One region of the Phyllobacterium sp. T2-21 genome, then DNA from elsewhere that is predicted to be linked to it. Evidence: riboswitches for the same ligand, from Rfam matches in the RefSeq annotation. Region 1 holds a riboswitch; the other holds the start of a gene.
What was found. Region 1 has a riboswitch for cobalamin ahead of ACZ5FP_RS11710 (CbtB domain-containing protein). Riboswitches for the same ligand answer to the same signal wherever they lie in the genome.
Positions count from the first base shown of each region.

Region 2: it holds a riboswitch for cobalamin, as region 1 does, so the genes downstream of both, metE (5-methyltetrahydropteroyltriglutamate--homocysteine S-methyltransferase) here and ACZ5FP_RS11710 (CbtB domain-containing protein) in region 1, are expected to answer to the same signal.

Region 1 covers NZ_AP027912.1:2,336,440-2,340,251, reverse strand. The annotation lists gene ACZ5FP_RS11730 (NAD-dependent epimerase/dehydratase family protein) at 1-40, opposite strand, end outside; gene copD (copper homeostasis membrane protein CopD) at 217-1,101, opposite strand; gene copC (copper homeostasis periplasmic binding protein CopC) at 1,101-1,472, opposite strand; gene ACZ5FP_RS11715 (histidine phosphatase family protein) at 1,559-2,155, opposite strand; cobalamin riboswitch at 2,202-2,352, shown strand; gene ACZ5FP_RS11710 (CbtB domain-containing protein) at 2,385-2,594, shown strand; gene ACZ5FP_RS11705 (CbtA family protein) at 2,607-3,347, shown strand; gene ACZ5FP_RS11700 (hypothetical protein) at 3,411-3,812, shown strand, end outside.
Region 2 covers NZ_AP027912.1:3,353,924-3,357,735, forward strand. The annotation lists gene ACZ5FP_RS16655 (MFS transporter) at 1-1,296, shown strand, start outside; cobalamin riboswitch at 1,359-1,575, shown strand; gene metE (5-methyltetrahydropteroyltriglutamate--homocysteine S-methyltransferase) at 1,681-3,812, shown strand, end outside.

The DNA.
Region 1 (3,812 bases):
AGGAAGCGGCCTTCTCGGCGCTTCGCGTGGTGCCGGTCACCACATATCCGGCCTACACCAACAGCGGTGCAAGCCGCCTGCCAACCGCGCCGCTGGCGCCTGCGAGAAAGATGTTCCTGATCATGTGTCTGTCTCCTGTCATTGCCTGCAATTGGTCTTGCGCCACCAAGACGAGACAGCCCAATCGAATGTGACATTGCCCTCACGTTTTTCGACCTAGACGGGTTCGAGCATGCCAAACCAGGCAACCAGCCCGAGCACGACAATGCCCAGTGTGATCTCCGTCAGGGTCCCGAGCCGTATGGCGCGTATGGAACCTGCCTCGCTGGTGCGCATGCGCGGAACGAAAACATAGCGGTTGATCAGGGCCAGTCCGGTCAGCACAACAACCAGAATGATCTTCAGCGCCAGCAAGGCCTGATAGGGGGATGTCCAATCAGCCGGCAGACGTCGAAGGACGAGCGTGGTATTGACCACGCCGGATGCGATCACCAGTGCGACGGCCGCATGACCGGCCGACGAAAACCGCATCAGCGCCGTTCGCGCAGCCACACGCCATTCCGCCTGGCGCAACCGGCCAAGGATCAGCACGACCGGTATCAGCGCGCCGATCCACGCGCCGCCCGAGAGCACATGCACCATATCGTTGAAACGGTGGGCTGCGCCGATCCAGCCCTCCCGCATTGTGGCATGGCCGGAAAATGCCAGGCTTGCCAGAAGCAGTCCCGAAGCCATGGCAAGAGCGATGGACGCGCGGCGTGGCGACAGAGCCAATGCGGGCAACAAAAGCAGGGCCGCCGCGACCTGTATCGCCCAGCCGCGGCCGACACTTGTCTCAAGCAGCACGTCCCGGATGGTTCCGAGATCGACGGCATCGCTCCAGCCCTGCCCGATCATTCCAGCCTGCAGCGGCAGCGTGGCAAAGATCGTTCCGATAGCCAGAAAGACCGCGATCCCGCTCGCAGGACGCAAGCGCTCCCCGATCTCCAGCGCCAGGGGTTTGGGCACAAGCAGTGCGAGATAGGCAAACGCGCCCCACAGGAACATCGTGGACGTATTGTGCACGAACCTGCACAGAACAAGCGTGGTCTCCAACCCCATCAGGGTTTGACGGTGAATGTATAGCTGCCCTTGGTCTTGTGACCGTCGGTGGAAAGTGCGGTCCAGTTCACGGTATATTCCCCCGACGCGAGGGGTGCCGACAGCGGAATGACCAGTGTCTTGTGGTCGTTGATCGACAGTTTGGCCTGTCCCGTCGATATGGTCGCCTTGCCCGGGCCGGTGATCGTTGCACCTGAGAATTTCAGATTCAAACCCTCGGAAAACGTCAGATCGATCTCGACGGGCGAGACCTTCACGATGGCGTTTTCGGCCGGAACTGCCGATTCAAGATGGGCGTGCGCCAATACCTGCCCCAACAGGCCGGCATTAAGGACCGCTGCGACTGCAAAAATACGAATGAGCCGTGACATGAGAACTCCTGTGAGCGGGCGGATTTGACGGATCCGGAGAAAGGGTGCGACCGCGCGGCGAAAGCTAAGCCTGATTTTTGCCGGGATCATGGCAGAATCCCTGTGGGGCGCGACGGCGCGCAGGCGGCAGCGCGAAGCATCCACCGGCGGCCGTCGCTGCTCATTTCCGTACAGCTGCGCGGCTCGACATCGATGCGCCAGAATGCGGAATCCGGTGCCTGCAAGACGCTCAGAACAGCGGCACGAATGACGGAAGCGTGCGTCACCACGATTGTGTGACCGCCATCATGCATATGCGCGCTCATCCAATCTGCAATCCTGACGAGAAAATCATGGACGGATTCGCCGCCATGCGGGGCCGAGGCGGGATTGTTCATCCAGTCCGTTACATCGTCCGGGTGGGCTTCGTGGACCGCGGCGAGCGTCCTCCCCGCCCATTTCCCGTAATCGATATCCGCCAACGCCGCATCGACAACGGATTCCAGACCCAGGGCATCGGCGGTTTGCCGGGCGCGCCGTGCCGGACTGGTCAAAACATGGTGCGCACGGCGCAAATGCCCGGCAATGGCCTGCAGGTTTTGGGCTTCCCCGGGTTCAAGCGCTTCGTCGGCGGGGAAAGCACCTGTGCGGACCGCCGGTGTAGCGCCATGGCAAACAAGGGTCAACCGCGTGGCTCTGGTCAAAATATCCCTCAAAACCCTCAGAAAAAACCGGAAACAGCCCGCAGACCGTTCATTGACAGTCTGCGGCGCGCACAGATATAACCGTGCTGTTGCGAGTTTGGAAGCCGGTGAAATTCCGGAGCGGTCGCGCCACTGTAATTAATCAGTCCTTTTTCGCTGATTGAAAGCCAGACCCTGGCCGCAACATCATCTATTCCGTTAGTGAACGCGTCATTCTGGGAGAAAATTCATGTCCGATATCGCTCTTACGCCGTCAGCAGGCGTCACGCCCATTCCTCTTGGCGAAGTCTTGCCCTGGGCCATTTTCGGCGGGCTGATCATGCTGCTCGCAATCTATTTCATTGGTGCGGAAGAAGGTGCGATGTCGCTCTTCTCGGGCATGTATGTGCACGAATTCGTCCATGACGGCCGCCATCTCCTCGGTTTTCCCTGCCACTGAGGAAACAAAACAATGACAAGAGATCTTTTGATCCGCGGTATGATCGCAGGGGTCATCGCCGGGTTATTGGCGTTCGGGTTTGCCCGGGTGTTCGGCGAACCGCAGGTTGATCATGCCATTGCCTTCGAGGAAAAGATGAGCCAGGCGGCCGGCGCAGCGGCTGAACCGGAGCTTGTCACGCGGGCGACACAGGCCGGCATCGGCCTGTTTACCGGCATTGTGGTCTACAGTGCCGCGCTTGGCGGATTGTTCTCCCTGGTTTTTGCCTTTGTGCATGGCCGGGTCAGTTCCCTCAGCCCGCGCAGCACGGCGGCCCTGCTGGCGCTCGCGGGTTTTGTGGCAATTGTTCTCGTTCCCTGCATCAAGTACCCGATGAATCCGCCTGCGGTTGGCAGCCCGGATACCATCGGGGCCAGAACGGAACTGTTCTTCGTCATGCTGGTGGTTTCGCTCGGTGCCCTTGCGGCGGCTGTGGGTCTGGCAAAGCGCCTTTATGCCCAGCACGGCGCATGGAACGCGACATTGATGGCCGGTGCCGCCTATGTCGTGTTCATTGCGCTGGTGCAATACGCGCTTCCCGCCATCAATGAAGTTCCCGAACAGTTCTCACCGACCGTTCTCTGGAATTTCCGCGTCGCATCGCTGGGCATCCATGTGATCGTCTGGACAACGCTTGGTCTGCTCTTCGGCGCTTTGGCTGAACGGGTTCTGGCCGGACATCGTCCGCGCTATCGCCTGCATGCGGCACGCTGAGCGCAGTCGCGCCATTCCTGAACGCCCGCGGGCGTTCAGGCTTCCGCTGCCGATGGGATTGTCATGAGACCGCAACGCTTCGATATCCCCATGGGATGCCCGGCAGGCTGGCTTCTGGCTCTGGTCGTATGCCTGTTCATGCTGCAAACCGAAAGCGGATGGGCGCACCGCAGCAGCGCCGGTACCGATACGTCGGGCATTTCCATTCCAAGCCTGTCCCATGGTGAAATGGCGGTTATCGCCGACTACCGCAAGCCGATCCTCGATCTGGCGGCCCGCATGACCCGCACCGATGAGAAATTCCGGCGGCTGTTGAACTACACCAATATCCAATACAGCTATTGTCTCTGGGGTATTGTCCCCGGCAGCATTGCGGACGAGCAAAGCCCGTTCAATGCCTGTTCGCACGCCTATCTTGCTGCGACGAAGGCTGTGCTTGTGTATATGCGTGACATGCCCGAACAC
Region 2 (3,812 bases), 1.0 Mb from region 1:
TCGCCTCTCGCTGCCGCGCTCGCCCGGCGCAATGTCCACTATGGCTGGGTCGTCGTATCCGTCACCTTCCTCACCATGCTTGTGACGGCAGCGGCCGTCGGCGCCCCCGGCGTGCTCATCGTGCCGCTGGAAAAGGAATTCGGCTGGACGACGGAACAGATCGCCACCGCCTTTTCCATCCGGCTGTTGCTGTTCGGGCTGATGGGCCCGTTCGCCGCGGCGTTCATGAACTATTTCGGCGTACGGAAGGTCGTGTGCGTGGCGCTTGCGCTGATCGCCGGCGGCTCCTTCCTGTCCCTCGGCATGACGCAGATCTGGCAGCTCATCCTGCTGTGGGGCGTGGTGATCGGTTTCGGCACCGGCCTGACCGCCATGGTGCTCGGTGCGACAGTTGCCACCCGCTGGTTCACCGACCGGCGCGGGCTGGTGCTGGGCATGCTGACCGCAAGCTCGGCCACCGGGCAGCTGGCTTTCATGCCGCTCATGGCCTCCATCAGTGAAAACTACGGCTGGCGCGCGGCGACCATGATGGTCTGCGCCCTGCTCGCCGTCGCAGCAGCCGCCGTCTTCCTGCTGATGCGGGACCGCCCGTCCGATGTCGGCCTACCCGCCTATGGCGAGAAGGACGTGGCCAAGACCGCACCGATTAACGGCGGCCTGCTGTCGCTCATCATCCTGCCGCTGGCCACCCTCAAGGAAATATCCCGCACCAGCACGTTCTGGGTGCTATTTGCCACCTTCTACATCTGCGGCGCCAGCACCAACGGCCTCATCCAGACCCACTTCGTCGCGCTCTGCGGTGATTACGGGCTTGCGGCCGTCACCGCCGCCAGCGTGCTTGCCATGATGGGTTTCTTCGATTTCTTCGGCACGATCGGCTCCGGCTGGTTGTCCGACCGGGTCGACAATCGCTGGCTGCTGTTCTGGTATTACGGCCTGCGCGGCGCTTCGCTGCTGTTCCTGCCCTACAGCAATTTTTCGATCTACGGCCTGTCGCTGTTCGCCATGTTCTACGGCCTCGACTGGATCGCCACCGTGCCGCCGACGGTCAAGCTGGCAACGGACCGTTTCGGCCGGGAAAAGGCCGGCATGGTGTTCGGCTGGGTCTTTGCCGGTCACCAGCTCGGCGCAGCATCGGCGGCCTATGGCGGCGGTTTTGCCCGTACGGAATATGCGAGCTACCTCCCGGCCTTCTTCACCGCCGGCATCCTGTGCCTGATCGCCGCGCTGCTGGCGCTGACCATCCGCAAGAGCAGCAAGGACGACCGCGTCGGCGAACCCGCCATCGCCCACTGAACTTAGGATGTAACCATATAAATATGTCTTTATGTGTTATTGACAGTCTACGGGCACGCGCCTACCATACCCCGCATCGTGGTTCTCTGCGCCTTCGGGCGCAGAGCTAAGAGGGAATACGGTGCGATCGCTGCCAGCGGTCCAATCCGGAGCTGCCCCCGCAACTGTAAGCGGCGAGTTCTCGTCAATTTCGTGTCACTGATCCCAGGACGGATCGGGAAGGCCTGACGAGAGCACCGACCCGCAAGCCAGGAGACCTGCCTCGATAGATAACGTCCACGGGCGGGGTGTCCGGTGTGTCGCTTGCAAGCGGACGTCTTGGGCGCCCGTATGTCCTGCACGCGTGCGCCTGGCCTTTGCCCTCAACCATCGGGGTAAAGAACTATGTCTATCACCACAAGCAATCTGGGTTTTCCGCGGATCGGCAAACGGCGCGAACTGAAATTCGCGCTAGAAAAATTCTGGTCGGGCCAGTCCCATATCGTCACCCTGCAGGATATCGCCGCCGGGTTGCGTGAGGAGAACTGGGCCTTGCAGCAGAAGCTCGGCCTCGGCCACATACCCAGCAATGATTTCTCGCTCTATGACCACGTGCTGGATACCAGTGTCATGCTGGGCGCAGTGCCCCAGAGCTACGAATGGAAAGGCGGACCGGTTTCGCCCGAAACCTATTTCGCCATGGCGCGCGGCAGCCAGGGCGGCCATGATCACGGCGCCTGCACCCACCACGGGGTGGCGGCACAGGAAATGACGAAGTGGTTCGATACCAACTATCATTTCATGGTGCCGGAACTGACAAAGGGGCAGGAATTCACCCTCGGTTCCAACAAGCCGGTCGACGAATACCGCGAAGCGAAGGAGCAGGGCTTTGACACGCGCCCGGTGGTTCTCGGGCCGGTTACATTCCTCAAACTGGCCAAGAGCAAGGACGCACAGCTCGACCCGCTATCACTCCTTCCGGGTCTCCTGCCGGTCTATACGGAAATTCTGCGCCGCCTTTCCGCCAACGGCGCCGAATGGGTGCAGATCGACGAGCCCGCACTGGTGCTCGATCTCGATGAAAGCACGCAGACGGCATTCCGCGTGGCATATGAATTCTTCGCGCGCGCCCTTCCCCGCCTGAAACTGTTGCTGACGCCCTATTTCGGCGCGCTTGGCGACAATCTCGACCTGGCGCTCGGGCTGCCCGTTGCCGGCGTGCATCTCGACCTCTGCCGTGCACCGCAGCAGCTCCAGACGATCGTAACCCAAGCGCCTGCCGGACTTGTCCTGTCGCTCGGCGTCATCGACGGCCGCAATGTCTGGCGGGCCGATCTCGAGGCGATCCTGCGGCGTATCGAACCGGTGATCAGCCAGCGGGGAACAGATCACCTGATTCTCGCCCCGTCCTGTTCGCTGCTGCACACGCCTGTCGATCTCGAACTTGAAACGGACATCGACCCTGACTTCAAAAGCTGGCTGGCCTTTGCCACGCAGAAGCTTGAGGAACTGTCGATCCTTGGCAGGGCGATCAACACCGGCCGGGACAGCGTCCGGGATGAACTGGCAGCGGCCGCGACGGCAGTGGAAACCCGCAGGACGTCGAGCAAAATTCATGATGCGGCGGTCAAGCGGCGCCTGCAGGCGGTGACGGCGGAACTGTCGCGGCGTCAAAGCCCCTATCCCGCCCGCCGGGAAAAGCAGAAATCGCTGGGGCTGCCGGATTTTCCGACCACCACCATCGGTTCCTTTCCGCAGACGGAAGGGGTGCGCAAGGCGCGGGCGGAACATGGCAAGGGGGCGCTGACCGCCAATGCCTATGCGGCGCTGCTGCGCAAGGAAACGGAAAATTCCATCCGCTGGCAGGAGGAAATCGGCATCGATGTGCTGGTGCACGGGGAATTCGAGCGCAATGACATGGTGCAGTATTTCGGCGAGCAACTGTCGGGCTTTGCCTTCACCCGGCATGGTTGGGTGCAGAGCTACGGCTCGCGCTGCGTCCGCCCGCCGGTCATTTTCGGCGATGTCAGCCGCCCGCAGGCGATGACGGTCGAATGGGCAGCCTACGCCCAGTCGCTGACGAACAAGCCCATGAAGGGAATGCTGACGGGGCCGGTGACCATGATGCAATGGTCGTTCGTGCGCGACGATCTTCCGCGCGATCAGGTCTGCCGCCAGATCGGACTGGCATTGCGCGATGAGGTAAGCGATCTGGAAAAAGCCGGAATCCGCATCATCCAGATCGACGAACCGGCCATCCGCGAAGGCCTGCCCATCCGCCGGGCCGATTGGGCTGCTTATCTCGACTGGGCTACCGAGTGTTTCCGCCTGTCCGCTTCAGGCGTTCAGGACGAAACGCAAATCCACACGCATATGTGCTATTCGGAGTTCAACGACATCATCGACTCCATTGCGGCCATGGATGCGGATGTAATCTCCATCGAGACATCGCGGTCGAAAATGGAACTGCTCGATGCGTTCGTGACCTACCATTATCCCAACGAGATCGGTCCGGGTGTCTATGACATCCATTCGCC